3 regions of the Roseovarius sp. BRH_c41 genome follow, and region 1 is predicted to be linked to each of the others. Evidence: riboswitches for the same ligand, from Rfam matches in the RefSeq annotation. Region 1 holds a riboswitch; each other region holds the start of a gene.
What was found. A riboswitch is a leader RNA that binds a small molecule or an ion and turns the genes downstream of it on or off. The one in region 1 is predicted to bind thiamine pyrophosphate.
Positions count from the first base shown of each region.

Region 1 (10,118 bases):
ATGCAGAAACACGACACGCTCGCCTTTCTTGAAATGACCCTTGCGGATCAGGTCGATAAAGCCCGCAGCCCCCTTGGCCGAATAGACCGGATCGAGCAGGATCGCCTCCAACTCGGCAAACATGTGAATTGCCTCGATGCCGGATTCTGTAGGAATACCATAGCCTTCGCCGACGTAATCGGTATTGGCGACCACATCCTCGCGCTTGACCACACCGGCGCAGCCCAGCTTTTCAGCAGTGGCACAGGCGAGGTTATAGACGTTCTCTTCCTGCTTTGCCTTGGGCGCGCGCACGCCAATTCCGAGGAGCGGAATCTGCGCATTCATCGCTTTGAGCCCGGTGATCAGCCCCGCCTGCGTGCCTGCACTTCCGGTGGCATGGACAATGTGATCCACCTTGAGCGCCCGATCATTGAACTGCGCCAGCATCTCAAAGGCGCAGTTGACATAGCCTAGCGCGCCCGTCGGGTTCGACCCACCACCGGGGATGGTATAGACATTGCGCCCCTCGGCGCGGAACTTGTCCGCGACCTTTTCCATCTCGGCATTCATATCGCCGCCGCCGGGGCGCTTTTCCGTGGTCGCGCCGTGCATATGGTCCAGAAGGACGTTGCCGCCATTGTTGTAGTTGGCGTTGTTGGAGCCGGTTCTGTCCTCAAGTAGCAGGTGGCAATCCATGCCCAGCTTGGCCGCAAAGGCCGCCGTTTGGCGCGCGTGGTTGGACTGGGTGGCGCCCTGGGTCATCACCATATCCGCGCCCTGCAATTCGGCCTCGGCCATCAGGAACTCGAGCTTGCGGGTCTTGTTACCACCGGTGCTGAGGCCGGTGCAATCGTCGCGCTTGATCCAGATTTCCGGCCCGTTCAATTCCTTGGTCAAACGATCCAGTCGCTCAAGTGGCGTTGGCAGATGGGCGAGAAATCGGCGGGGATAGCGGGCAAGATGCATGGGTGTCCTCCATTAACATGCGTTTTCTGTAGGCTAAGGCGGGACATTGGCCGCGTCTAATGCTATTATCGTCACCTATAATGCAAGGGGTGCAATATGCGGCTGGAATGGCTGGATGATATTCTAGCAGTAGCAGATGCGGGATCACTCGCACGCGCCGCCGAGATACGGCATGTCAGTCAATCCGCCTTCACCCGACGTCTGCGTGCCATTGAAGAGGCGCTCGGCGTGCCGCTCTTTGACAGGCGGCGCAAACCCGTGGTGCTTTTACCCGATATCGAGGCGCAGGCAGGCGAGATGCGGGCGCTGGCCACGCAACTGCGCCACCTACGCGAGAACCTGATGCAGAGCTCCGGCGCCCGCGGCCTCACGCTCGCCTGTCAGCATGCCATCACCACCACCCATTCCCCCGCGATTGTCAGCATCCTGACCGCACAAGGCGGGCGACCCGTGCGGGTGCGCTCTGACAACCGCGAGGAATGTCTCTTGCGCCTTTTATCCGGCGAGGCCGATCTGGCCGTGGTCTATGCCGTGCCCGAGATTGCGCCGCTCACGCTCAGCCGAAGTTTCGAGCAGGTGCTCTTGGGACGCGAACGGCTGAGGCCCGTGGCGGCCCCGCGTCTTGCGCAGGGTGACGATCTGCCGTTCATCGGCTATCCGGGAGACGTGTTTCTGGGTCAGATCATGGCCCGCGCGATCCTGCCACGGATTCCCGCAAACCGTATCCTGCGCCGTCGGGCCGAAACCGCCCTGACGCTGGCAGCCCATGAATATGCGCGCCGGGGAATCGGGGTGGCATGGCTTCCCGAAGGCATGGTGCAACGCGATCTGGATGAGGGGCGTCTGGTGCCGCTCGATCTGACCCTACCGGGGCAGGAAATGGAGCTTTGGATGATCCGGCTCAGTGAACGCAGCGATGATGGCTGGGCGCATGATTGGTCGAGGCTGGTCGCGGCATTGGGTGTCTGAGCCAGCTCAGACCACCCGGATCACATCCTTGTCGATGGCGAGCATATATCCATGACGCGCGATATTCTTGACCAAAAGCTCGCTCACCAACTGATTGCCCAAGGTATCACGAAGGCGTTTGATCCGTGTGGCGCCCGCCGCCTCTTCGCAATCCTCGGGCTTGCGGCCTGAAATCACCGCCTCAATCTCTGCTCCGGTCATCACGTCATCATCCATCCGCGCCTCGGCCAGAACGCTGAGGGTTTCCATGGCGGCATCGGTCAGCTTGAATCCCATATCGTTGAGATAGACCGTCTTTTCATCGCGGCTGATCAACAGCGAACTGACCTGAATTCCCGACCGCTCGATTTGTGCCATCCGGCGGTTGAGGGTAATCAGCATCACCAGAAACACAAGTGAGGCCACGAGGAGCGCTGTTGCAAAGACCAGCAGTACAAAGATGACCATCCTGTAACTGACCAATGTTTCTGAGAATGCCGTGCCAGAAAGAGCAAGGATCTCCAGCAGTTTGATTTCGCCTTGACCGGTCAGTGCGTCGTTCTCGACAAATATCCGCTCGACCCGCGCATTAAAGGCGTTGGCGTCCGGCAGGCTGAGAAACAGGAAAATGGCCGCAATCGTGAGGATCGCCACAATGCCACCCACTCCAGCAATCACCACGCGGTTGCCAGATCGGCGCGCATCGGCGGCGGTGGTGGTTATCCCGCGCATCGGCGCGCCTGTGAAAATGTCACCTTAGTTTTCCTTCTTCGACAGCACCTTGAGCAAGGTCAGCCCTTGCTGTGCCAATTGCGCTCGAAGGGCCGCCTCTGCCGAGGCGCAGGGCGCGTTCACGACGGTCACGTCGTAATAAAGCTCAAGCGGTTTGTCGCGCTTGGCCTTGTATTCCACCTGACAGGCCGCATGCGCCGAAGATGCGGCAAGGACGAGGCCAAAGGCAAGAATGAGGGGGCGTATGCTTTGTGTCATTCGGCGAAGATGCGCCAAGGCCAGCAGCTATTCAATAACTTGTGCGACGGAGTGACCGCGAAACGGCGTGTTATCTGATATCATCTGGGCGTTATTGCCTGTCTGGACAGCCTGCCCTCACCCTTGGGTTACAGCGTCCGGTCATGTGGGCCGACGCAGAGTAACGACCGTCAGCATCCTGAAAGGAATGACCATGCATCGCAAGTTCATCGCTCTCATCATCGGCGCGGCTCTGACCGTGACCAGCCTCACCGCCGCACCTGTCCAAGCGCAGAACCGGGGCGAGACCGCCGCCATCATCGCCGGTGTGGCTGCGCTGGCCATCGTCGGCGCCGCGATTTCCGACGACCGTAACCGCGACCGCCGCAAGGATTATGTCACACGTGGTCACGGATATCAGCAACCCTACTATGCCCCCAAAAGACATCACAAGCAGGTCTACAAGCACAGCCCCAAGCGGCATCACTACAACCAGCAGCGCTATTATCAACCCCAGCGTGGCTATGGGCGTCCACACCAAGGCCGCCCGGTCTATCAGCGCGGGTATGGCAACCACGTTCCTTACCACCGGGACAATCATCGCAACTAAACTCGTCGCATCTGAAAGGAGCGTCCGATGTTCAGCAAATTCACCTCAGTCCTTATGATCGGCGCTCTTGCGCTGACCACGGTCACCGCAACGCCTGCGCTTGCCCGCGATAAAAGCGACAATCGCAACCTCGCCGTTGGGCTTGCCTTGGGCGCAATCGTTGGCGCGGCGATTGCCAGCAACAACAAGCAGAAAAACAACGGCGGGTATCGGGACTACGATGGTCGAAATGACTACAACCATGATCGTCGCCATGACAACGCCTATGACGATCGCGGCCATGGCAACGGTCGCGGAGGCTATGGCAACACCTATGGCCGGGCGCAGCGCGTCAACTTGCCGGGGGCCTGTCGTGTCTACGCGGGCAACCGGGCTGGATATTCTGGCCGCTGCCTGAACCAGCGTTACGGCTCTTACAATGCCCTGCCGTCAGCCTGTGCCGTGCGCGTAGGCGGGCATCATCAGGTGATCTATCGCGACAATTGTCTGAACCAATACGGCTATTACTGAACCCTTCGAGCAGACGGGAGGGGGAGGGGCTTGCCCCTCCCTTTGCATTTGCCGCCGCCCTGTGTATTTGCGGGCCATGTCCGGTCCTGATTTCAGCCATGAACACACCGCCCATTCACAGGGCTATCGGCGCATTGCCGGTGTTGACGAGGTCGGGCGCGGACCGCTGGCGGGGCCGGTGACCGCCGCCGCCGTGATCCTGGATCCGGGCAATATTCCCGAAGGCCTGAATGATTCCAAAACGCTGAGTGCTGCCCGTCGCGCGGTGCTCTGTGGCGTAATCCTCGCGACGGCACATGTCAGTGTCGCCCATGCCAGCGTAGACGAGATTGACCGGCTTAATATCCTGCGCGCCTCACATCTCGCGATGGAGCGTGCAATTGCGGGGCTTGGACTTGCGCCTGACCTCGCGCTGATTGATGGCAACCTGATCCCACGCGGTCTGACCCTGCCAGCCCGCGCCATTGTGCGCGGCGATGCCATTTCACTCTCTATTGCGGCAGCCTCAATTGTCGCGAAAATCAGGCGCGATCAGATCATGTGGGATTTGGCGCAACAGTTTCCCGGTTATGGCTGGGAGCGAAACGCAGGATACCCGTCGAAAAGCCACAAGCAAGCGCTTCTAAATCTTGGGGTGACCCCACACCATAGACGTTCATTCAAACCAGTCCACAATATATTGTATCAAGAAGAATAACTAACCCTATGATTCAAAAAAGAAATTGACGGCGAATCAGCTTTGACTCATCTTGGTCCCCAACCACCAGAGCGCAAAAGCGCCGGGACAGAGGCAGAAGATGACAACAATGACCAAAGCCAAGAGCGCGCCTGCGCTCCCTCTCAATACGATTATTGCCGGTGATTGCATCGAGGTGATGAACAGCTTGCCAGAGGCAAGCGTCGATCTCATTTTTGCCGATCCACCCTATAATCTCCAACTCAAGGGTGATCTGCATCGTCCTGACAATAGCCAGGTGGATGCGGTCGATGATGCGTGGGACCAGTTTGCCAGCTTCGCTGCTTATGATAAGTTCACCCATGACTGGCTCAAAGCGGCGCGCCGACTGCTTAAACCCCATGGGGCAATCTGGGTCATCGGATCTTATCACAACATTTTTCGGGTAGGGGCGGCGTTGCAGGACGCGGGCTATTGGATCCTGAACGATGTGATTTGGCGCAAGTCCAACCCGATGCCGAATTTCCGCGGCAAGCGCCTGACCAACGCGCATGAAACGATGATCTGGGCCTCGAAATCAGAGGGCGCGAAATACACATTCAATTACGAGGCGCTGAAATCGCTGAATGATGGCGTGCAGATGCGCTCGGATTGGGTGCTCCCGCTCTGCACCGGGCATGAGCGGCTCAAGGATGACAAGGGCGACAAGGCGCATCCGACGCAAAAACCCGAGAGCCTGTTGCACCGCGTCTTGGTCGGGTCCACCAACCCCGGAGATGTCATTCTGGATCCATTTTTTGGCACGGGCACCACAGGGGCCGTTGCCAAGATGCTGGGCCGCGACTACATCGGCATCGAGCGTGAGGCCGCCTATCGCGTGGTCGCGGAAAAGCGGCTGGCAAGCATTCGCAAATTTGACCGCGACGCGCTTCAGGTCTCGACCTCGAAACGGGCAGAGCCGCGCGTGCCCTTTGGTCAGTTGATTGAGCGCGGCATGTTGCGTCCCGGTGAAATGCTCACATCCATGAACGGGAAATGCGCCGCAAAGGTGCGCGCTGATGGCACTTTGGTGGCTGATAGTATCAAGGGCTCGATCCATCAGGTCGGCGCACATCTCGAAGGCGCGCCCTCTTGTAATGGCTGGACCTATTGGTGCTTCAAGCGCGAGGGCAAGGTTGTGCCTATCGACGTGCTACGCCAGCAAATACGCTCGGAAATGGAAGAGCGCCCCAACTGATCCCCAAGACACCGCCGGTGCCCAAGGCCTGACTTTCTCGGGCACCATTGACCTGCCCCGCCTTCATGGCGGGGCTTTTTTCGTCACTGGTCCGGGGCACGAGTGACAAGAGCGGTCAGCTCGGAAAAGAGTGTATTGGGCTGCAATAGTCTCTCTTTCATATCCCAGAGCGCGGAGATGCGCCCTGCGGACAGAACATGACCAGCCATTGCATCTAACTTGGCTCTTATGTCCGCCTCGGGCATCGGGGCCTCAGGTCCGCCGCGCGCATTGACATCGCCTGAGGAAAGCCGCCGCCCGTCCCGCAGGATGGCCGTGACATCCGACCAGCGCCCGGCGGGAAAGCGGGCGGAATGGCGCGGTTCTTCGCGCACGGTGATACGGGCATGTATCTTGGCAACGTCTGCATTCCGAAGTCCTGCGCCGGTTATGTGTTCCGGGCCGATCCGCCCATGAACCAACAAGGACGCGAGAGCAAAGCCAAGCGAATACTGTGCCTCGCTGGTGGTGGTGGGAAGTCCGGAGTAAAGCGCAGCAGATTCAGCAAAGGTTGCAACCTCAAGCGTCTCGATTTCGGGTCCAGTAACCGCGTGCTCGACCATCAGCACGCGAACGCCTTCGAGCGCACCATGGGCCCAACGACAGATTGGATAGGGCTTAATGTAGTTCCGCAAGAGCGTCCAATCCTGTCCCAAATCTCCCCAAATATGCGTCACGTCGGCCCCTTCGACCGTGATGGCGGGCGCGCCGATAAAGCCACGCTCGGCCTGTATCAGAGACGAAATCCCAACCAATGCGCCCATTCCTGACCCATCATGCAGCATGGTGGGATTGGCGATCTCGCGCATCATCTGACTGCGCGGCCCATGGTATTCGGCGATACCCATGGCCTGACGCAACACCTCGGGCGTTTGCCTCCGAAGATGTGCCCCCAGTGTCGCGACCCCTAATGCATTCCATGCCCCCGACGTGTGGTAATCAGCGGTGGTGGCATGCAGCGCGACGCCCGCCCGTGCGGCTATCTCATAGCCCACGGCAAGGGCTGTGAGCGCCTGCCGCCCGGTCAGATCCAAGGATTGCTCGGCATAGGCAAAGAGCGCTGGCACCAGGGCACAGCCGATATGTCCCTTGGTCGGGTTGTAGCCATCATGCCCATCGAGATTGTCAATCTGCGTGGCCAAGGCCCAAGCCGCCCCCGGCCTCGCGCAGCGCCGACCATCAAAGAGCAAAGTTGCGCTGTGTTTGTCACTACTCGCACCGTGAAAATCGACCGCAAACTCGCGCGCGATCCTACTCACGTCGAGCGATGCCGCCCCCGCCGCAACTCCAAGTGTGTCGACAAGCAGTAATGCGGCCCGTTCAAGCACCGCCTCAGGAATGGAAACCGAAGGATCAAGCGAAAAGTCAGCGATCTTATCAAACTGATGAGGCACCGGAGCAAAGGACATCAAGGCATCTTTCTGCAAGGAACATTTCCTCACCCTGACGCGATTACGCGAAGCCTTGAGTCCTGTTTGCGACATGTCCTATCCCGCAATCTCCTCTTGCAGCATAAGAAATCGGCTGTTAGCTATTGGCAACATCCGTTGGGGTGCCCGTTTTCGGGCTGAGAGACATTACGTCAACCCATCGAACCTGATCCGGTTGATACCGGCGTAGGGAACGGACATCAGCACGCAACACGCGTCCCAAGTCCGTTTCGCTCGACATGAGAGGACTGGCCGATGGTGGCAACGGCATTGACAATCGCGGGCTCCGATAGCGGCGGAGGTGCGGGGATTCAGGCGGACCTCAAGACCTTTTCGGCCCTGGGTGTTTATGGCGCCAGTGTGATCACCGCCGTGACCGCACAAAACACCTGTGCGGTCACCGATGTGCATCCCGTTCCGAATGCCGTTGTTGCCGCTCAGATCGCTGCTGTTTTGGGCGATATCAGGGTCGATTGTATCAAAATTGGCATGTTGGGCGATGCCAGCCTGATCGAGACCGTGGCAGAGGCTCTGGTGGCGTACTCTGGACCGATCGTGCTTGATCCGGTCATGGTTGCCAAATCCGGAGCAAAGCTCTTGCCGGATGCAGCCCGAGAGGCTTTGATCGCGCTACTTTTGCCGCGTGCCGATCTAATGACCCCGAATTTACCCGAGGCCGCGAGCCTTCTTGGCGCCTCAGAGGCTGAGGATGACGCTGAGATGCAAGCTCAAGGTCAGCGCCTGCGCGACATGGGTGTTCAAGCGGTACTGATGAAGGGTGGACACGGACGCGGCGACACTTGCAGCGATTGGCTGATCTCTGACGGGGTGGTGAGGTTCGACGCGCCCCGTATCGCCACGCGCAACACCCATGGGACGGGATGTACTCTGTCCTCTGCCATCACGGCGGGGCTCGCAAAGGGCCTAACATTGCACAAAGCGGTAGAGAACGCACATATCTGGCTGCATCGGGCGATTCTGGCCGCCAACATGTTGGAGATCGGCCAAGGACATGGCCCGGTGCATCATTTTCACGAGATCTGGACATGAGCAAGGCGATCACCATACGAGGGGCGGGGATCGTGGGCCTCTGCGTTGCCACAGAGTTGATCGCACAAGGCGCGCGCGTGATCCTGCGTGATCCTGCGCCAGAGCCGGGACCAACCGCATGTTCTTGGTGGGCGGGGGGTATGCTTGCGCCTTTTTGTGAAGGATTCAGTGCAGAAGAACCCGTAGTCCGCCTGGGTCAACAGGCGGCGGATTGGTGGTCAGCACAGGGCGTCAAAGTCGAGCGTAAAGGCACTCTTGTGGTAACGTTGCAACGTGATCGCCGCGAACTGGATCAATTTGCCCGAAGGACCAAGGGGCACCGGCTGGTATCAAGTGAGGAACTGGCCAAGTTAGAGCCGCATTTGGCCGAGCATCACGCTCGTGCGCTGTATTTCAAAGATGAGGCGCATATTAACCCGCGCATGGCCCTCGCGCAGTTGCGGGATCGGCTTGTTCTCTCTGGCGTCGTATTCGAGCAAAGCGCTGAGACCCCGCATGGCCCTGTGATCGATTGCCGCGGACTTGCGGCGCAAGATGCATTGCCTGAACTGCGGGGCGTCAAAGGCGAAATGGTCATCCTGCGCGCCCCGGATGTGACCCTAAATCGGCCCATCCGTCTACTTCATCCCCGCTTTCCGCTCTATATCGTCCCGCGTGGGGACGGAGTTTTGATGCTGGGCGCGACGCAGATCGAAAGTGAGGAACGCGGGCGCACCTCGGTCCGGTCTGTGATGGAGTTGCTCTCTGCTGCCTACGCACTGCACCCGGCCTTTGGCGAGGCGGAGGTGATGGAGATCGGTGCAGACGCTCGCCCAGCTTTTCCCGACAACCTGCCGCGCATCATCCGCAAAGGGGACACGATCTATGCCAACGGCCTCTTTCGTCACGGCTTTCTTCTGTCGCCTATCGTGGCACGGATGGTGGCCGGTTTGGTGACAGGCGACAATACAAACCCGGAGTTTTTGGCCCATGAATATCACGGTTAACGGCACCACGCAGGATACCGCAGCCACAACGCTCGACGCGCTGCTGACCGAGTTGGGCTATGGCGAGGCCAAGGTGGCCACAGCGGTGAATGAAAGTTTTGTTCCTGCTATAAAAAGGCCGAAACAGAGACTGAATCACGGCGACCGCATCGAGATCGTCGCACCAAGGCAAGGGGGCTGAGATGCCTGTTTTCTACGAGACCGAGATCGCATCGCGGCTGATGTTGGGTACTGCGCAATACCCGTCGCCGGCGATCCTCGCGCAGGCGTTCCGCCGCTCTGGCGCGGGCATCGCCACCGTTTCGGTGCGCCGGGAGTCCGGGGGCGACCGCGCGGGACAGGCATTCTGGGACATGATCCGCGAACTAGGCGTGCACGTCCTGCCCAATACGGCCGGCTGTCACTCGGTGCGCGAGGCGGTGACCACGGCGCAAATGGCGCGCGAGATCTTTGACACCAACTGGATCAAACTAGAGGTAATCGGCCATGCCGACACCCTGCAGCCCGACCCCTTTGGATTGGTCGAGGCGGCCCGAGTCCTGTCTGAGGACGGGTTTCAGGTGTTCCCTTACTGCACCGAGGATCTCGTGCTCTGCGAGCGGCTTGTCGAGGCCGGGTGCCGGGTTCTGATGCCTTGGGGCGCACCCATTGGTACGGGGCTGGGACTCAACAATATCTATGGGTTGCGCAGTTTGCGCGCGCATTTCCCCGATCT
Region 1 covers NZ_LADY01000059.1:26,111-36,228, forward strand. Annotated here, with positions in the region: gene VR71_RS17910 (D-cysteine desulfhydrase) at 1-948, opposite strand, end outside; gene VR71_RS17915 (LysR substrate-binding domain-containing protein) at 1,045-1,917, shown strand; gene VR71_RS17920 (histidine kinase) at 1,924-2,628, opposite strand; gene VR71_RS17925 (hypothetical protein) at 2,653-2,886, opposite strand; gene VR71_RS17930 (hypothetical protein) at 3,080-3,475, shown strand; gene VR71_RS17935 (hypothetical protein) at 3,503-3,985, shown strand; gene VR71_RS17940 (ribonuclease HII) at 4,062-4,682, shown strand; gene VR71_RS17945 (site-specific DNA-methyltransferase) at 4,783-5,898, shown strand; gene VR71_RS17950 (MmgE/PrpD family protein) at 5,982-7,364, opposite strand; TPP riboswitch at 7,476-7,577, shown strand; gene thiD (bifunctional hydroxymethylpyrimidine kinase/phosphomethylpyrimidine kinase) at 7,623-8,417, shown strand; gene VR71_RS17960 (FAD-dependent oxidoreductase) at 8,414-9,403, shown strand; gene thiS (sulfur carrier protein ThiS) at 9,387-9,584, shown strand; gene VR71_RS17970 (thiazole synthase) at 9,586-10,118, shown strand, end outside.

Region 2 (10,118 bases), on a different contig from region 1:
GCAATAATCCAAACGCAAGGGCTGCAAGAAGACTTTGAGAAAATTGTTGATCCGGCCATAGGCACCATCATTGGCTACCCATCCGGCAAGACCCACCGTGACCCATAAATGAATAAATGTGGTTTTGTGGGTTTGTGGGTTTGTGGCGGACATGGATACTGAGTTATTAAGACAAATTATGAAAGATGATCACAGACGGACTGACAATAGGCTTAGATGCTGAATAACCGTAAACAATTCCTAGCATGGAGACGGCATGCCTTTGTCCGCGATCCGCATCGAGATCTGAATGCTCTTTACACTGGGCTTAAGCAGAGAAGCGGCGTTTAATTGATCGGCTGCGCGGAGGAGATTGTCGACATAGGGCAGTCATGGGACCCGACGGAGCGACCAATTGATAGCTTGGGCCGTTTCTACCACCGTGGTCTCTCGCTCTGGCACCCTGCTCACCCGACAAAATGCACGAAAGGGAATGGGGGAGATTTAGGTCCAGCTTGCCGAAGAAGCCGAGGCGGATCGCTTGCTCGACGAACAGCGTGCACGGGACCAGTCCTCCAGCGTTATCGACGCCGTCTTCGGCCTGTTCGTCGGAACTGCCTACGCGCAGGACGCGCAGCAGACGAGGCAGGACACCGTAACCTTCGTTCTGGAACCCGACGGCACTGCTGAAATCAAGATGACGATGGAAGCCGGAAACGTGGCCGAATATTCCTGGACTGCAACCGGAGGGCGGGTCAACTTTGACCTGCACGCTCACAGCGGCGGTGAATCGGTCGACTATGAGCGTGGCAGCGGCCAGACTTCGGGCGAAGGCAGCATCGAAGCGCCCTTTGCCGGTGACCACGGGTGGTTCTGGCGGAACCGGGACAGCGCGCCTATCACGATGACCATCCAGTTGCGTGGAGAATATAGCGAAGTCGTAGAGACCTACTGAAGCCCTCTGCGTATGCGGCACTCCGCAGGCGCAGATCTCCGCCCGGGCTTCAATCGCAAGTCTGCGGATGAGGCCTGCACTATCACTTTACTGGGGCGTTGTCGGACAAAGATCGATACGGCCAGCAGCCCAGCTTTTTCGCCCTTTGGTCGCGATACTAACAATCTGGTCGTCCGGCACCGGCACTGTCGGAAGGGGCGTCAGCCCGTCATCGTGGAACAAGTAGAGCCGAGCGGCAAAATCCTCGAAGGGTAGCGAACCTTCCCCGAACCGTTCTCCGCTGCCCTGTGTCGAGACAACGATACCGTGGCCCCAATCTTGTCCGCTGTCATTGTTGGGATTGAAGAAGTAAACGCGCATCTGCCCAGTTGGGTCCAAACCTACCCGGATTAGTGTGATCGCGTGCCAGCCCACAAACGTCGCGCCCGTGTCTGTCACCGCGATCCCGGCAGGCTGCGGGTGGATGACTGGTTGGTTGCCGTTGTATTGAGGGTGGTAACAAGCGTGGAAGTGGCGCAGGAAACTTTCATAGTGCTTCAATGCGCCTGTCGCGACATCGACGGCTATGTGAAAATCCCGCCCAACCCACCAGCCGTGAAGTTCGGGATTGATCCAGCGGGCATCGTCAAGTTGCGGGGCAGCGCCCGTGGGGGTAGGTATCCTCATGACCAAATCCAAGCAATCCGGCGCTTTCAAAGGGCATCGATTCCCTTCTGAAATCATCGCCTACGCCGTCTGGGAATATTTCAGATTTCCAATGAGCTTGCGCGATGTCGAGGACCTTCTGGCCGCGCGCGGTGTGGTGGTCAGCTATGAAACGGTCCGCGCTTGGGTTGCAAAATTCGGGTCGCAATATGCCAAAATGATCCGGCGGGATCGTCCGGCGGCGGCGGACAAATGGCACTTCGACGAAGTTGTCATTCCGATCAACGGGAAGAAATATTGGTTGTGGCGCGCTGTTGATAGCAATGGCGATGTGCTGGACATCCTCATTCAGCCACGCCGCAAATCGGTTCTTCCGCAAACTGTTCAAGACCTTTGGCCAACCGCGAGTTGTTGTCACGGACAAACTTCGAAGCTACGGGGCCGCCCTGAAAGACCTCGCTCTGGGCATCGAGCACCGCAGCCATAAAGGTCTCAACAATCGATCTGAAGGATCGCACCGCCCCACCCGACGACGAGAAAAGATCATGGGAAGATTCAAATCGCCAAAACAAGCCCAGCAATTTCTTTCCGCTCATGATCAGGTCCAAACCGTCTTTCGCCCGCGCCGCCATACACATCCAGCCGCCGCCTATCGCCAGACCAGAGCCGACGCCCATTGGGTCTGTGACGACATCACGCGTGAGCTGAAAGCGGCCTGAGGTCAAACGCCCTGGCTTTCGCTGCCGGGAACTCCGACAACTTGACGATGCCAATTAGCCTCATGGGATCGGTACAAGAGAGAAGCTGGCGCAAGCGGGGTGCAGTCAAGTCCAGCGCTTTGCCGCATCCGGGACCAGAAGTCCACCCCGGCGCGCGTTCATCCAGCTGTGGAAGTGCGCATCATCGTTGAAACGACATTTGAGAACGGTGAAGGATTTCTCTTTGACTCAATTCACTAGGCAGTACACCCATTAATTCTTGTTTAACTGTATAGGTTTGTGATTCACTCCCGGGCGAACATCGGGCGGGAGGATGCAAATGGCACGATCAGACATGAGCGATCTTGAATGGGAATTCATCAAGGCGGTCTTGCCCAACAAGACAAGGGGCAAGAAGCGGGTTGATGACCGCCGCGTGATCAACGGTATTTTCTACGTCCTGCGCACCGGCATCCCTTGGGCTGATCTACCAGAGCAATACGGCCCACCGACCACGGTCTACAACTGTTTCAACCGGTGGAGTTATGCGGGCCACTGGGACCGGATCATGGACGCCATCGCCGACGCGCATAACGTTGACATGGTGATGGTCGACGGGACCAGCGTGCGCGCGCATCATTCCGCCACAACACTCAAAAAAAGACCCGCGCCGCTGTTTAGGTCGTTCACGGGGCGGATTAGGGACGAAAATACATGCACTTACCAATCAGGATGGGCTGCCGATCCGATATGAATTGACACCCGGTCAAGCCCATGACGCGCCGCCGTGCAAGACGCTGCTCGCCAACCTACAGCCTGGTCAACACGTGCTCGCGGACAAGGCATATGACGCAGACTGGATCAGGGACATGATCTGGGAACAGGGTGCTATCGACGTGATCCCTCCCAAGGCAAACCGTAAACTGCCCGCCGAATTCGATGCTGAAATCTACCGGGAACGCAACAAAATCGAGCGTTTCTTTGGCAGGCTGAAAGCCTCGTTCCGTCGTATCGCAACCCGATACGAAAAGACGTCACGCAACTTCCTGTCGATGATCAAACTGGCGTCGGTCAGACTGTGGATCGAGTTTTATGAGTCGGCTGCCTAGTAATCAGGTTCTGCAATCCGAAGTTGTTCGACATAAAAATGCCACCTTCCTTTGGTTGTCGTTTTCTTTAGGGAGCGGAGCTCGCAACCTACCGACCATTTCAAGGTGCCAAAGCAATGCTTCGCGTTTACGATCAGACGGATGAAAACTCTAAAACAGTAATTGTGGAAGACATGTTTGGTGCCAACCTGACAATGACGACAGATTTGTCGTTCGTGCAGGAATTAGGCGCGCGTTTTCAGGGGCTGGGGCTTCACGCAATAAGGTTCCCCGGCGGGTCAGTTACCGAATGGTATTTTGACATATCTGACATTGCGGGCGGTAGTCATAACCGAACAATAGGCTCATTTGAAGATGCGCACGTTGAGTTGATACCTTTCTTTAAATTCTTGAATTTTGCAGCAACCATCGAAAAGAGCGTTACGCTTGTAATTCCAACGATAAACGGGTTTTCGCAGACGGCTTCCGAGGCGCTTCTGTCAGGTGACTTTGGCAACCGGGTTGTCACTGAGGCCTATCTGGAAAATGTGGCTGATTTCGTCGCCATGGCGGCTTTGACCTCGCAACAACAAGGCGTCACTGTTGATGCCTTCGAGATCGGCAATGAGTTCATGGCCTCGGGTCGGATGACTGCGAGCGAGTATGGCCAATTGGCCGCAGCTGTGGCGGCGGTGGTCGAGAGAACGCTAGACTCGTTGGCTATCGCACGGCCTGCGCAAGCCGACATTGTTGTCCAGACACTCAGTGCGGCCGGAACCTACTCCCCAAATGGCACGACCATTCTATACGTCGATGAGGCAACGGGTTTCATCTACGAACTGCATGAGATGGGTGAGGCCAATGTCCCGGAAGTCAGCGATCTGACAAAGGTCGTCGTGCCATCGCAGGGCACTGCACGTCAGCAGAATATCGCGATCATTTCCGCTTTTGAACAGGATCACGTGACAGTTCAGAACGCAAATGGCCAGCAGATCATTTTTGATACGTCGAATGCGGTGGATGCGATCGACGGCGTGACAGAACACTATTTCCTTGATGGCGGCTTTGATGCGGTCGATGCTGACGAGCACTACGGATTCAATCAGCTTGAACTATGGCGTCAAAGTCTGCCGATGCGCGACGCCAGCCTTCCAAAACTGGATTTCTACATCACAGAATGGAATGTCCGCAGAAATGGCGATGTGGATGAAGCCAACAATCGGGGCCTGCAGCAGGCTGCAACAAATGTTGCAATGTTCTATGAGATGGTCACCCACGACGTGACGACCGCATATTTCTGGCCCTCGATTTTCGACCAAAGTTCTTCCGTCACTCTAATCCACCAGAACCGCCAGCATTTGACGATCGCGGGAGAGGCCTACGCCCAGCTCACCAACACAATGGGAATGACCCCATTCCTTGGTTTCCTCGATCAAGGCAACGTTGATATCCATGGGTTCGAGAACGAAACAGAGGCTTTCGTTATTCTGTCAGAGCGTAGCGGCACGGAAAACCGAATACTGCTGAACCTGAGCGAAGTGCTCGACAGCGTTCGATATAGTGTCTCTTGGATTGAATTATGGGATGGCGGTGCGGGTGGGCAAGATGAAGCGGCAGACCCTGTCATTCAAACAACGGAAATTGTAGATCTCGTCACTCCAAAAGAGCTGGAGGCATTCTTGGTGACCATGCAATCCTGGTCCCTACTCTACATGAAGATTGAGGCCGTCAGCATGGAGGAACCCCTGAGGGCTGAGGCGCCCGAAGGCGATGCGGCCCGCCGGATCGTTACGGGCAGCGAAGCGCATGACAACCTTCATGGCGGATTGGGTGATGATACCCTGCGCGGTCTCGACGGCGATGACCAGCTAAATGGGGGGGAGGGAAATGACAGTATCGGAGGCGGTCTGGGAAATGACACGATCGACGGTGGTGACGGCGATGACATCATCGGTAGCGGTTTTGGCGCAGATTCCATCACGGGCGGCACCGGTAATGACGTGGTCGCAGGCGGTGCCGGGAATGATACGCTAGAGGGTGGCGGTGGCAATGACAGCATGTCTGGCAGCTTTGGCAATGAGCTGATCAACGCGGGTGGCGGGACCGATGATGTCGGTGGTGGCACTGGGCGTGACACGATTGACGCCGGTGCCGGCAATGACCGGGTCGGTGGCGGCGAGGGTGATGATTTAATATTTGGCGACGACGACAATGATTTTCTCGCCGGGGGCGGACGCAACGATACGATCGATGGCGGCACCGGCAATGACACGATCAACGGCGGCGCTGGCAACGATGTGATGACCGGCGGCACCGGCGCGGATCAGTTCGTATTCGCGTCTTTCTTCGACGGCGATGCCGACGTGATTACTGATTTCGAGGATGGAACCGACAGCTTCTTCATCCGGATTGTGAACCCTAACACTGGTGAGACCAACATCAGAAATGGCGGCAATGGTATTGCGGGTTTCGTTGATGCTTTGGGTATCGTCGACACGGTTGCAGGCGCGCAGTTCAACTTAAACGGCAACACCATTCTAGTCGAAGGCATCGCGGCGGCGAGCATTACTGTGGATGACTTCAGTTTCTTGTGATAAGCAAGAAAGCCCGCCAGTCTCGGCTGGCGGGCACGATAAACTAGAAGCTAATATGTGCTCGCGTGCTTCCCGATGCGCTGACACGAGAGAGGTAAATCGCCTCTCTCATCTGCCAGTGAATTTGGTCGGCAGATGCGATCCTTCGACCGTCCGAATGATCTCCAGCCTCTCAGATGCGGGGTATCTCATTCCTCGTCCTCCCGAACCCCTGTCATGCTTTTTTTGAGCATGCGGTTTTCCAAGGTGAGATCTGCCACGCATTCCTTCAGAGCCAAAGCTTCGGAACGCAGGTCCTTTACCTCAGGCGAAGTTGCTTGGCGGGCTGTCTCGCCCGACAACCGCCACTTGCCAGCTTCCAGAAAGTCCTTCGACCAGCTGTAATTCAAGCTTTCGGCTATGCCCTCCCGGCGGCAGGGCACCGAAATGCTTTCCTCGCCGCGTAACCCAGCCAAGACAATGCGGATTTTCTCTTCCGCTGAATAGGTTTGCCGGGTCTTGCGGCGAATGTTCTTGACCAACTTGTCAGCCGCGTCCTTCTGAGTTTCAGGCTTCTTCATCATCTCGATCTCCTAATCGATAAGATGAGCCAGAAATCATCCGTTGTTCAAATCCTCAAATCAGTCCCACGGGTGCTGACGTCAGACACGGCGGATGTTTTTGACCAGCTTGTCCGCTGCGTCTTTCAATGTTCCGGGCTTCTTGTTCATCTCGATCTCCTAATCGATAGCATGAACCAGAACTCCTTCGTTGCTCAAATCCTCTAATCTGTTCCAAACGTGCTGACGTCAGACAAACGCGAGTTGGCAAACGAACGCCGAGAACCCACTGATTTCGCAACTTCCGCAGTGCCTGGCGAATGATCGTCCGACACCGATTGGCGTAACAAGAAGGAGAACCCAATGCGCAAGATTCTACTGATTATCGTGACCGTGATCCTGAGCACACCAATGGCCATAGCCCAAATGAGCAACATGGAAGGGATGAATCATGGTACAATGACCATGGACAAGGCTTCTGCCGAAGAAGCCATGCTCGTTGACGCGACGGTAAACAGCATCAACGAGGATAGCGTGAACGTCAGCCATGCTCCAATCCCCGAGATCGACTGACCTCAAATGATAATGGAAATGCCATTTGCGAAAGAAGCCGAGGTGATGCTTGGAATTTCCGTTGGCGACAAAGTTGTCATGACCCTTGTGATGGGTGACGATGGCATGCCGCGCGTCACCACGTTGACAGTCAAGCAATAACAGCACTGCGCCGCAGCAAGCTTGTTGCGGCGCAGTTTCTTCTAGATGGTCCTATGCCTGCAAGAGGTTGAGGATACGTTCATTCATCCAAGGGCACATAGAGATCGCCGGCCTCGCGGAATTTTTCCGCCATCGCCGCCATACCCTCTTTCTGCGCCTCCGCGCGGATATCGTGGCTGATCCGCATGGAACAGAACTTTGGCCCGCACATCGAACAGAAATGCGCCACCTTATGCGCCTCTTTGGGCAAGGTCTGATCATGGAAATCGCGCGCGGTTTCGGGATCGAGCGAGAGATTAAACTGATCCTCCCAGCGAAATTCAAACCGCGCCCGGCTGAGCGCATCGTCGCGCCGCTGCGCCCCCGGCAACCCCTTTGCGAGGTCGGCGGCATGGGCGGCGATCTTGTAAGTGATGACGCCAGTTTTCACATCGTCGCGGTCGGGCAGGCCCAGATGTTCCTTGGGCGTGACATAGCAGAGCATCGCACAGCCGAACCAGCCAATCATCGCAGCCCCGATACCGCTGGTGATGTGGTCATAGCCGGGGGCGATGTCCGTGGTGAGCGGCCCGAGGGTGTAGAACGGGGCCTCGTGACAACACTCAAGCTGCTTTTCCATGTTCTCCTTGATCTTGTGCATGGCGACATGGCCCGGCCCCTCGATCATCACCTGGCAGTCCTTGGCCCAGGCAATTTTGGTCAATTCGCCCAATGTCTCCAATTCCGCGAATTGCGCGGCGTCATTGGCATCGGCGATCGAGCCGGGGCGCAGCCCGTCGCCAAGCGAAAAGCTCACGTCATATTGGCGGCAGATGTCGCAGACCTCCTCGAAATGCTCATAAAGGAACGACTCGCGGTGATGATGCAGGCGCCATTTGGCCATGATCGAGCCGCCACGGCTGACGATCCCCGTTACCCGGTCCACGGTCATCGGCACCATATGCAAACGCACGCCAGCGTGGATAGTGAAGTAATCCACACCCTGTTCGGCCTGCTCGATCAGCGTGTCGCGGAACACCTCCCACGTGAGGTCTTCGGCGATGCCATTCACCTTTTCCAAGGCCTGATAGATTGGCACGGTGCCGATGGGCGCGGGGGAATTGCGGATGATCCATTCGCGAGTGTTGTGGATGTTGCGGCCCGTGGAGAGATCCATCACCGTGTCCGCCCCCCAGCGGATCGCCCAGACCAGTTTGTCCACCTCTTCCTCCATCGAGGAGGTGACGGCGGAGGTGCCCATATTGGCGTTGATCTTGACCAGAAAATTGCGCCCGATGATCATCGGCTCAAGTTCGGGGTGATTGATATTGGCCGGGATGATGGCGCGGCCTGCCGCGATTTCCTGCCGGACAAACTCCGGGGTGACGTAATCAGGGATATTGGCGCCCCAGTCGTTGCCGTCACGGTGGCAGGGTGTCAGCTCTCGCAGCTGATTCTCGCGGATGGCGACGAATTCCATCTCGGGCGTGATGATGCCTGCGCGGGCATAGGCGAGTTGGGTAGGGGCAGCCCCCGGTTTGGCGCGCAGCGGCTGGGGTTTGACCGGAAATTCCGGTACCAGCCGGTCGCCCGTGACAAAACCGTTATCCTCGGGTTTGATGTGGCGGCCCTCGTAATCCTCCACATCCCCGCGCGCCATGATCCAAGAGCGGCGGAGTGGCGGCAGGCCCTGGCGAATGTCGGTGGTGAGGTCCGGATCAGTGTAGGCACCAGAGCTGTCATAGACGGCAAGCGGGGCCTCGCCAGCGGTCGGGTGGGTCGAGATTTCGCGCATCGGCACCGCGATTTCGGGATGCAACTGGCCGTTGACATAGATTTTTCTGGAGGCGGGCAGGGGCCCGGTGGTCACGCTTGGGGTGATGCGTTGGGTCGGGACGTTCATGATGGTGCTCCTCGAGTCACGTTCTGCAAAGAGACCAGATGCGCGCGGCTGGGGAGGCATGAGAGCATCGCAGAGCCCCCGGTTCAGACCACGGGATATGCCCCTTACCGGCAAAATCACGCGCCCTAGCTTCCTACGCCAGTGTCAACTGGATCAGGTTCAAAGGGTCGCGACACTGCCCGTAGCGGGCCAGCCGCCTCTCAGTCCCTCGGTTGGGACTCCCCTGCGTACATTGTGGTTATCTTCAAAAAACCCGGCTGGCAAGCCTGTGGATGGAGTGCCTCCTCTGAAGTTCTCTAATCGCATTGGTCAAGTTTTATAATTGATGCCTTCACGCGCGCCAGGTTCATGGCTCTCTCCGCGGTCGACCTCCATGGGTCGCCGCATGTTGGCGTCGGATGGTCGGATCGGCCTAAGTGGTCCTCGCACTCGTTTCGCTGATCAGTGCATTCAGAGTGACGGCCTTATCCGCGTCATACGTCCCGGCGGGGACGCGTCCGCTGGTTTAGAGCGTTTCGCGTGAAACCTGAGTCGCGGGGGATGCCCAATTGGTCTTGAATGTGATCCATCCTGAGTGGGAGGATGGGTCATATCAGCACCTTTGCCTTTGGCGCTTTGTGTGCGATTTCAGCGACTGATTGAAGATGGGTTAAGCGGGCGGGCGTCGGCGTTACGTCTGAAACTCTCGCCAGCCACAGGCGCACGATGGGCACGACAGGTCAGAACCAGAGGAAATTCGGCCCCGGCCCCTCGGGGGCGTCCACGCGGTCAGGGCAAGCTGGCACCACACCGTGCATTCCTTGAGGAGCTGGTTGCCCAAGACCCGGACATCACGCTCTTCCAGTTGCGCGACGCATTGGCCGAGGCGGAGGGGGTGCAGGGCGCACGTCAAGTAGCTGCCATACGAGCCGCAGCACTTGACGGGCAGCTATGTATTGCAAAGCTGGTCGCCGAACCACTACGTTTTGTACATTCCCAAGTCGTTTGCGTCCAAGAAAGAATGGCACAGCGCCAATGGTCTTCG
Region 2 covers NZ_LADY01000037.1:169,060-179,177, forward strand. Annotated here, with positions in the region: gene VR71_RS24970 (hypothetical protein) at 1-108, shown strand, start outside; gene VR71_RS12105 (hypothetical protein) at 521-934, shown strand; gene VR71_RS12110 (hypothetical protein) at 1,022-1,600, opposite strand; partial or broken gene VR71_RS24975 (IS6 family transposase) at 1,599-2,298, shown strand; one part of gene VR71_RS24980 (IS5 family transposase) at 2,618-2,940, shown strand; one part of gene VR71_RS24980 (IS5 family transposase) at 2,939-3,386, shown strand; gene VR71_RS12130 (calcium-binding protein) at 3,503-5,959, shown strand; partial or broken gene VR71_RS12135 (transposase) at 6,077-6,522, opposite strand; gene VR71_RS24985 (hypothetical protein) at 6,862-7,071, shown strand; gene VR71_RS24990 (hypothetical protein) at 7,090-7,212, shown strand; gene thiC (phosphomethylpyrimidine synthase ThiC) at 7,292-9,094, opposite strand; TPP riboswitch at 9,208-9,329, opposite strand.
Region 2: linked by a shared signal. The riboswitch ahead of thiC (phosphomethylpyrimidine synthase ThiC) and the one ahead of thiD (bifunctional hydroxymethylpyrimidine kinase/phosphomethylpyrimidine kinase) in region 1 are both predicted to bind thiamine pyrophosphate.

Region 3 (10,118 bases), on a different contig from region 1:
CTTCAACTCGATCCGATTGGTCGCAAGATCGTCGACGATCAGAATTCTACCTGACATGGACGTAGCGCCTTTGCTCTTGCCCTTTACGATTGGTTCACTATCCATTGCAGAGGTTAAGAAAACCTTTCCAGAAATTAACCGGGATGACGATGCAGCAGGAAACCGCCGAAACAATCGCGTTGCAGGCTCTCAGTTGGCTGGCCGGTCAGGACGATCTGTTGCCGGTGTTTCTGGGGGCGACGGGGGCCTCGCAGGACGATGTGCGGGCACGCGCGACAGAGCCGGAGTTTTTGGGCGCAGTGCTGGATTTCCTGATGATGGATGATGCCTGGGTCGTGGGGTTCTGCGATGCGCAGGGATTGAAATACGAGACGCCGATGATGGCGCGCGCGGCGCTGCCGGGCGGCGCACAGATGAGCTGGACATGAGCCGCGCCGACGGCGTCCTCTTTGACAAGGACGGCACGCTCTTTGATTTCCACGCCACCTGGAGCGTTTGGGCGCATGGCGTCATTCACGATCTGGCAACGGGCGATCCCGCCATCATGGACCGCTTGGCGCAGGAAATACATTACGATTTGGACGCGCGCCTGTTTCGGCCCACAAGCCCGATCATCGCGGGCACCAACCGTGCGGCTGCCGAATGTTTGGGGCGCGCCCTGCCGGGGCGCGCGATTGAAGAGATCGAGGAACATCTGCTGCTGACCTCGGGCACCGCGCCCTTAGCCCCTGCCGTGCCGCTGGCCCCCTATCTTGAAGGGCTTGCAGCGCGGGGGCTGCGGCTGGGTGTGATGACCAATGACAGCGAATACGGGGCGCGCGCGCATCTGACTGCGGCAGGTGTGCTGGCGCATTTCGATTTCATCGCCGGGTTTGATTCCGGCTATGGGGCCAAGCCGGCGCCGGGGCCGCTTCTGGCCTTTGCCCGCGCTATGGGCATGGAGCCTGCCCGCGTGGTCATGGTGGGTGACAGCACCCATGACCTGATGGCGGGGCGCGCAGCGGGGATGCAATGCGTGGGCGTGCTGACCGGCACGGCAAGCCGCGCCGATCTGGAAACGCTGGCCGATATCGTGCTGCCCGACATCGGCCATATCCCGGCTTGGCTGACTGCATGAGGCAACACCCCCTGTTCGGGCTGGCGCTGGCGACCTTCGGTGCGCTGATGCTCACGCCGGATGCGCTTTTCATGCGGTGGTCGGGTATGGGCGGCTATCAGATGGTCGGTTGGCGCGGGTTGCTGATGGGGCTGGTGTTCCTGATCCTCTGGGGTCTGACCTCCAAGCATCGGTTGCGTGATCTGGGCCTTCTGGTGAGCGGTTACGGGATTGGCGTCGTGGTCTGCCAATATGCCAATGCCACGCTCTTCAGCCTTGGCATCGCCAATGCGCCGGTCGCTGTCGTGCTCTGTGCCGTGGCGACCGTACCGGTGTTCGCGGCCCTCTTTGCCCGGCTCATCATCGGGGAGCCGACGCGCATCGCCACATGGATCACCATTGCCGTCGTCCTGGCGGGCATCGCGCTGGCGGTCTTTGGCGGCGGGCACGGGGATGTGACACTGGATCGCGCCGCCCTCTGGGGGGCCTTGGCGGGACTGGGCGTGGCGATGGTGCTGGCGCTCAATTTCGTGATCCTGCGGGCGCAGCCACAAATCCCGATCCTCTTGGTGATCGGGTTGGGCGCGGTGCTGGCCGGGGCCTCTGGCGTGATCGTCACTGGGCCTGCATTGATGCTGCAGGGCGAGGTCTGGGCGATTGCGATCTGTGGCCTCGTGATCCTCCCGGTGTCGTTCTTTTCGCTGTCGCTTGCCTCGCGCTATACCCATGCCTCGAATGTGAGCCTGTTGCTCCTTCTAGAAACGGTGTTGGGGCCGCTCTGGGTCTGGCTGGGCACGGGTGAGGGGCCGACGCCCATGATGCTGGCGGGGGGTGTGATCGTGGTGATCAGTCTGGCGCTCTACCTCTGGCAGACCGGGCGGCGGCGCATGGCGCGGCAAACGTGATGCGCAAAAAACAAAAACGACAGCATAAGTCGCAAAGCGGCATGTGACGCTGCCTTGCGCGGTGTTTCGTGAGGTCAAACGAGCACCGGAGGGCGTCACATGGTCGAAGATCTCAAACGTAGAACACGTAGTGGCGGACGCGCAGGCGGGGCCGCCCGCCGGGGCAGCGCTGTCATCGAACAGATGCCATGGAACCCGCCCATCAACCGCGACCGACCGACCGAGCCGTTGTCCGATGTGGGCGTGCTGGCGATTCACGATGGGGCGATGCGCATTCTCGAAGAGATCGGGATCGAATTCCTCAACCCCGAAGCGGTCGAAATCCTGCGCGCCTCGGGTGGCTGCGAGATCAATGGCGAGAATGTCCGCATGGGCCGCGATTTCGTCATGGAGATGATCGGAAAGGCACCGGAAAGCTGGACCATCACGCCGCGCAATCCCGAGCGGCAGATCACTATCGGCGGCAATCATCTCAATTTCGGCAATGTCTCCTCGCCGCCGAGTTACTGGGATATGAAGATCGGGCGCAAGGTCTCGGGCACCCGCGAGATGTGCCAGAACCTGTTGAAACTGACGCAGTATTTCAACTGCATCCATTTCGCGGGCGGCTACCCGGTGGAACCGCAGGACATTCACGCCAGCGTCCGGCATCTCGACGTGCTCTACGACAAGCTGACGCTGACCGACAAGGCGATGCATGCCTATAGCCTGGGCGCAGAGCGGGTCGAGGACGTGATGGAGATGGTGCGGATTGCGGGCGGCCTCAGCCACGAGGAATTCGAGGCGACGCCACGGATGTATACCAACATCAACTCGACCTCGCCGTTGAAACACGACTATCCGATGCTGGATGGTTGGATGCGGCTGGCGCGGCGGGGGCAGGGGCTTGTGGTCACACCCTTCACGCTGGCGGGCGCAATGGCGCCGGTGACGATGGCGGGGGCGGTGGCGCAATCCATTGCCGAGGCGCTCTGTGCTGTGGTTCTGGCGCAACTCATCCGCCCCGGCGCGCCCTGTGCCATTGGCACCTTTACCAGCAATGTCGACATGAAATCCGGCGCACCCGCCTTTGGCACGCCCGAATATATGCGCGCCACCCAGATGACCGGGCAATTGGCGCGGTTCTACAAGCTGCCGATGCGCGCCTCGGGCGTCTGTGCGGCCAACGTGCCCGACGGTCAGTCCATGTGGGAAACCTCCAACAGCCTCTGGTCCGCAGTGCAGGCAGGGGCGCATATGGTCTATCACGCCGCCGGATGGCTCGAGGGCGGGTTGATTGCATCCCCGGAGAAGTTCATCATGGATTGCGAAATCTTGCAGCAAATCCAACGCTATATGGACCCGATGCTGACGGCCACCGAACCCGATGACATCGCCATAGAGGCCATCCGCGAGGTCGGTGACAAGGGGCATTTCTTTGGCATCCAGCACACGCAGGACCGCTATACCACCGCCTTCTATCAGCCCTTCCTCAGCGATTGGCGCAATTACGAAGCCTGGGAGGCGGCCGGCGCGGTCTGGACCCCCGCGCGGGCGCATCAGGTGTTTCAGGACATCATCGCCGGGTTCGAAGCCCCACCGATGGAAGACGCCGTGCGCGAGGAACTGGCGGATTTCGTGGCACGCCGCAAGGCCGAGGGCGGGGCGCCCACGGATTTCTGACGGGGAAGGTTCATCATTGGCGATGCGCGGGGCGGCGCGTACCGCGCGGTGGCGATTATGGCCAAGGTCAGATCAGACCCAGAAGTGGTGATAAGTCTTGACGACAAACGGAGTGTTTCAGGCCGGCGCGTTGCGGAAGGCTTCGGGCCTGTAGCGTACCTTGGCATTTGGCCCCTTGGGGTCAAGCGTGTAGAGTTCAGGGTATTTTGAAAGGTAGGCGCGCCAGTTTTTTACGGGTATTTTGCTAAGCTTCACGCCGTGATCCCTGAACATGCGCGTCGATAGTATTCTGACTTCCAACCCATTCGCATCCTTGCAATTGGACCGGATTACGTTCCTGATTTTTTGATCAAGGTCGGATACAATATCGCCCACTATGGGCTTTGCAATCTCGGCCTTGGGCTGCGGTATTTTAGCAGAACATGGCGGAGCGGATGTGATCACGTGGAATTCCGAACACGCCGCGCGAAATCTCTCGAGCGTCTTGGCCTCTCCCGCTCCGATCACGGTCAGCCCATAGCCCCGCAAACGAGTGGCAAGATGGGTGAAATCCTGATCCGAACTGACCAAAAGCACCGCCTCGCATTGCTCGGAGAGCGCGCGTTCCATCGCATCGATGCACATCAGCATGTCTGTGGCGTTCTTGCCGCTGCCGGAATGGATGAACTGAAAGCCGGGAACCTTGTCCCAATCAGGCAGAAGACCGACATTGCCATAGGCGCGCAGCAGGTCCGGCGCGCCGTGACGGCGGGCCAGATCAAGGATGGTCTGGGCGTGCGTCACTGAGATATTGTCGGCATCGACAAAGGCCGAGAGGCGCAACGGCACCGTAAGGCGGATCGGGGGCAATGTGCTCATGCCCGCAGCCTAGGAGGTGAATATGGATGGAATTGGGACGGCGGGAGATCTTTTTTATGGCGCGCACGTCAGGTGCGTGACTGCGGGGCTAGGGGACATGAGTATTTGGACCAAGAAAAAGTCACCCCACCACCTTGCCATCCAGCCAGCGACGACAGGCCCGGTCCACCCCAGCATGAAGGCAAAGCGTCAGGATCGCCAGCACGATCAGGGCGGCGAACATCAGATCAATCTTGGCGCGGCCGTTGGCCAGCAGCATGAGATAGCCGAGCCCCTTGGACGCGCCCACCCATTCGCCGATGATCGCCCCGATGGGCGCATAGACCGCAGCGAGGCGCAGACCCGAGGCAAAACCCGGCAGCGCGGCAGGCACGCGGATATGCCACATGAGCCGCGCCCGGTTTGCGCCCATGACGCGCGCGAGGTCGAGCCAATGCGGCGGTGTGCGCATCAACGCGTCAAAAAAGGCTGATGTCACCGGGAAATAGATGATCAGGAGCGCCATCGCGACCTTGGACCAGAGGCCATAGCCCAGCCAGAGCGTGAGAATGGGCGCGAGGGCAAAAACCGGGATCGCCTGGGAAAAGACCATCATCGGGCGGATCAGACGCCGAGCCACATGCGAGGACGCGAGGCCAATCGCCGAGAGGCCGCCGAGAATCGCCCCCAAGGCGAGGCCAATCAACACCTCTGCCGCCGTAATGGTCGCGTGATGGGCAATCAGCGCGCGGCTGGCCCAGAGGGTTTCGGCCACGCGCGCCGGCCCCGGCAGGATGAAGGGCGGCAATGCCGCGAGCGTCACCAGCGCCTGCCAGAGCACAAGCGCGAGCGCTGTAGAGGTGGCGATGGTGACAAGACGGCTCATGGGGCAGGGTATCCGGCGAGGGCCGCATCGAAGAACGCGCGCTCCAGCCTTGTGGCTGTGACAAAGGCGGATTGTGCGGCAGCTTGATCCTCGGGCGAGAGGATAGGCCAGACCTGATCAAGCTGGCCGCGCAGATAGGCCACGACGCCCTCGAACCCCGGCCCGCTGTGCAGGGTGATCCATTCCCCGAACCAAAAGCGGAGGTCTGTGGCGCGGTCCGCATGTGGGCTGGCCCAGTCGAGATAGGTCCATTCGGCGACGCTCAGCACCGCGATCATTTGCGCATAGCGCCCTGATCTTGCCGCCGCGCGCATCAGCGCCTGAAACTCGGCTGTCACCGGATGGGCGGCGGCGGGCGGCTCTACAGTGCCGCCCAAAGCGTCAATCGCACGCAGGAAATAGGTATTCTCCGGTCCTGAAATCAGCCCCAGAAACTGTGCCGCCGGTATGGCATCCGGCAGGCTGGGCGCATGGGCGATGGCAGAGGCCAAGAGCCGCACGAAATCCTCGATAAAGAGGTAATCCTGTTGCAGATAGGCGAGCATCAGCGCCTCGGGCAGCGTGCCCGCCGCAAGCTGGTCGGTAAATGCGTGCCGGGTGGCGGCCTGCCAGTCCTCGGCCACAAGGGATTTGAGATGGTCGGTGGGGCGCATGGCTGTTTCCTTTCAGGCGGGCGCGCGCAGGCGGGCAAAGAGCCGGCCCTGCGCGGCCAAAGTCTCGGGGTCATCCACCGCGCGTGGCACCGGGGCAGAAGGCGACGTCACATCCTCCAGCCCGGTCTCGGTCAGGATATGGATGGCGTGTCCCATGCGCGCGGCCTCGGCCGGGTCATGCGTGACCATCAGCACCGTGCGCTCCGTCAGATGCGTGGCCGTGAGATCCTGCATCTGCGCGCGGGTGCGGGCATCCAGCGCCGAAAACGGCTCGTCGAGGAGGACGATGGGGCGATCCTCCATCAGCGTGCGCGCCAGCGCCACACGCTGTTTCTGCCCGCCCGAAAGCGCATGGGGGCGCTTGTCGGCATGATCCGCCAGCCCCACCCGCGCCAGCATCTCGCGCGCCCGCAGAATGTCGCGCGGTCTGCCGCGCAGCCGCGCCCCAAGCGTCACATTGCCCAGCACATCAAGCCAGGGCATCAGCATTTCACCCTGCGCCATCAGCGCCATGCGCCCCGGAAGCGGCAGACCGTCCGAGGCCGCGATTGTCCCGGCAAACTCTGTCACCTCGTCCAGCCCGGCAATCAGGCGCAAGAGCGTCGTCTTGCCCACGCCGGACGGTCCGAGCAGACAGGTGATGCGCCCGGCCCTCAGGGTTAGCCGCAGCGGTCCAAAGACCGGCACAGCCCCAATCCTGGCGCTGCCATCGAGGGTCAGACTGGGCGGTGCGGTCATGCGCGGCCTCTTCAAGCTTGGGCCGCAGGCTAAGGGGAAGAAGGGCGCAAGGCTGCGCGGTCTCCGTTCCCTCCGCCGGTGCAAGCCGGATCAGGTTCGATGGGTTGGCTCTTCGCCTCTCAGCCCAAGCGGGCACCCCAACGGATATGTCAGGTGTAGCAATGCGTCTTGCCGTTGGCAAGGCTGCGGTGGCGCATGGAATATACCCTGCATTTTAGATGTTCAGCGCTTGTTAGGACTTGGCTGTCAGGCTGGCGCCATCTGAGGGGAGAGTGTCATGCACGGGCTGGTCAACCGCGCCATCGAGAGATTTGTCAGGGATACCTATGGGCGCGATGTGTGGATTGACACGATTCGGCGATTGGATATGGGCCTGACCGAATTTGAATCGATGATGATCTACGAGCCGCAGGTGACCGCGCAGGTGCTTGCGGCGGTGGGCACGCGGCTTGCGCGCGGGCGCGACGACTTGCTTGAGGATATCGGCACCTATCTGGTCTCCAATCCGGCGACCGAGGCGTTGCGCCGCTTGTTACGGTTCAGCGGGGTGGATTTTGTCGATTTCCTGCATTCGCTTGATGACCTGCCAGAGCGCGCGCGCCTTGCGGTTTCTGACCTCGACTTGCCCGCCCTGGAACTGCTCGATCAGGGCGGCGGGCTCTACCGCCTGCATGTCGGCTGTCCAGAAGGGGATGGGCCGCGTTTCGGGCCAGTGGTGGTCGGGCTTTTGCGGGCGATGGCGGATGACTACGGCGCGCTCGCGGTGGTCGAGCATCAGGGCGAGGCCGGAACCTGTGAGATCCTCGAAATTCGGCTTCTGGACGAGGGGTTTGCCCATGGGCGCGCCTTTGTTCTGGGGGCCGGAGGGGGGGCGCCATGACGGATCGCGATCAGGTGCTGTGCCAGATTCTGGCGGGCTTTTGTCCGATGCATGCAGTGCTGGACGAAACCGGGCATGTGGTGGGGGCGGGGCCAACCCTTGCCAAACTCTTTGGCGATCGTCCGATGCACGGCGTGCGGTTTCTCGACCTGATCGACCTCTGCCGCCCGCAGACAGCGCGCGATATGGCGGAGCTGCGTGCCTGTCACGGCGTGCGTCTGCGGCTTCGTCTGCGGGCCGCACCACGGACCACGCTCAAGGGTTTGCTGCTGGCCCTGCCCGGCGGCGGCGCGGTGGTGAACCTCTCCTTCGGGATTTCGGTTGGGGAGGCGGTGCGCGATTTTGGCCTCACCGGCGCGGATTTCGCCGCGACCGATCTCACGACCGAGATGCTCTATCTGATCGAGGCAAAATCCGCCGCGATGGAGGCCTCGCGCAAGCTGAATCTGCGGCTGCAGGGCGCGCGCATCGCTGCCGAAGAACAGGCCTTCACCGACACGTTGACCGGTCTCAGAAACCGGCGCGCGCTCGACCATGTGCTCGATCGGCTGATGCAGAGCGAGCAGGATTTCGCACTGCTGCACCTGGATCTCGATTTCTTCAAGCAGGTCAATGACACGCTGGGCCATGCCGCGGGCGATCACGTGTTGCAAGTGGTCGGAGAGCGGCTCTTGGCCGAAGTGCGCGCCGACGACCTGATTGCGCGGGTGGGCGGGGATGAATTCGTCATTCTCCTCTTGGGTATGACAGATCACGCACCGACCAAAGACCTTGCCACGCGCATGATTGCCCGGTTGCAAGAGCCCGTGGTCTTTCGCGCTCAGGAGTGCCGGATTTCAGCCAGTATCGGCGTCACGTTGAGCTGTGATTATGATATACCAGAGCCGGTACGGATGATGGCCGATGCCGATCTGGCGCTCTATGCCGTCAAGGCGTCCGGCCGCGGACGCGCGATCGTCCACGCCGCACACCTGTGCCGCACGCCCCCTCTGCCGGGCCTCGCCTGAGCCGGATCAGCCGGGCCAGTTTGCGCTGTCGGTCAACATTGCCAGAATACGGGCGGGGTCCTCTTCATGGGCCAGATGCCCCAACCCATCCAACGCAACCACCTGCGCGCAGGTCAGACGTGCCGCCGCGCGCGTCGAGGTATCGGGCGGCACCGCCTGATCCCGCGCACCGGTGATCAAGAGGCACCGGTTGGGAACAGCGCTCAGCCGGTCCAGCAAAGGGGCCACATCCCATTGCGCCATCATTTGCAGCGTGCCATCGACATGCGCCCGGTCCGCGATCAGACGCCCATAGAGCGTCAGACCATCGGGCGGGATGCGCGATCCGGTGCTCTCGATCAGACGACGTGCGCGCGTCACCTTGTCCGCACCCAGCGTAAAGAGCGCCGCTGTCAATGGGTTGAGCGCCAGCAACTTGGCCAACACTGGAAACAGCCAGCCCGCGACGCCCTCGAAGGGTCCCAAGGCGGCATTGAGACAGGCAATGTCCGGCGGCTTGCCATCGGGGGTCATCAGACGCGTGGCCAGCTCGAGCGCAATCGCGCCCCCAGCCGAATGCCCCACAATCAGATCGGGCTGCCACCCCTGCGCCTCGCAAAGTGCTGCGATATCCTCGGCCATACCGGTCAGGCCCAGACGGCGCTTGGCACCGGCACGGCTGAATCCCTGTCCCGGCAGATCAATGGCAATCACCCGGTGGTTCTGCGCCAAAAGCGGCATCAGATCCCGCCAGCTATGGGTCGAGGCCCCGGCTCCGTGCAGCAAGATCGCCAGCGGACCGCTGCCCATGTCCTGCACATGCCAGTGATGCGGCGCATGGTATAGTCGCCGGGAGTGCGCGTTGTGGGGCCATGTCGCCAGATCGCGCTGCCAGTCCATGGCTCAATCTCCCAGGGCCAAGGAAACAGCCGCAGAGATTGCGCGCGCATCGGCGCGGGGCAGAGGCAGGTGCCGCGCGCCCATCTCGGCCGCAAGATGTGCCGGTTCCGGGCCGGGACGGGCTGAGATGTCGATGACGATGGCGGGCCGGCTCTGGTCGCGCCACAGGCGGGCCATGCGCGTGGCATCCAACCCGGCCTGCACCCGGTCGCCGTGGCCATCTAGCGTGATATTGGCCCGCGCATCGGTCAGCAGCGCCAGCGCCGGGCTCAGCCCGTGGGTCTCGGCCTGACAGGCCAGGATCAGCGCCGCTTCAAGCGCCGCAGCAAGCGGCGTGCCGCCGCCACCGGGCAGACCTGCAAGCCGCCGCTTGGCCTGCACCAACGCGCGCGTCGGCGGCAGGATCAGCTCTGCACCCTGACCCCGAAACGCGATCAACGCCACACGGTCGCGCCGCGCATAGGCCTGCGCGAGCAGCAGTTCAACGGCGCCCTTGGCCTCGGCCAGACGGGCCAGGGCTGACGAACCAGAGGCATCCACGGCAAAGATCACCAGCCGGTCGGCGCGATCCTCGA
Region 3 covers NZ_LADY01000029.1:18,039-28,156, forward strand. Annotated here, with positions in the region: gene VR71_RS09935 (diguanylate cyclase) at 1-57, opposite strand, end outside; gene VR71_RS09940 (DUF3572 domain-containing protein) at 150-428, shown strand; gene VR71_RS09945 (HAD family hydrolase) at 425-1,117, shown strand; gene VR71_RS09950 (DMT family transporter) at 1,114-2,001, shown strand; gene VR71_RS09955 (trimethylamine methyltransferase family protein) at 2,101-3,663, shown strand; gene VR71_RS09960 (NYN domain-containing protein) at 3,781-4,521, opposite strand; gene VR71_RS09965 (ABC transporter permease) at 4,643-5,386, opposite strand; gene VR71_RS09970 (TenA family protein) at 5,383-6,039, opposite strand; gene VR71_RS09975 (ABC transporter ATP-binding protein) at 6,052-6,777, opposite strand; TPP riboswitch at 6,828-6,927, opposite strand; gene VR71_RS09980 (heme NO-binding domain-containing protein) at 7,055-7,657, shown strand; gene VR71_RS09985 (GGDEF domain-containing protein) at 7,654-8,664, shown strand; gene bchO (alpha/beta fold hydrolase BchO) at 8,671-9,543, opposite strand; partial or broken gene VR71_RS09995 (VWA domain-containing protein) at 9,547-10,118, opposite strand, start outside.
Region 3: linked by a shared signal. The riboswitch ahead of VR71_RS09975 (ABC transporter ATP-binding protein) and the one ahead of thiD (bifunctional hydroxymethylpyrimidine kinase/phosphomethylpyrimidine kinase) in region 1 are both predicted to bind thiamine pyrophosphate.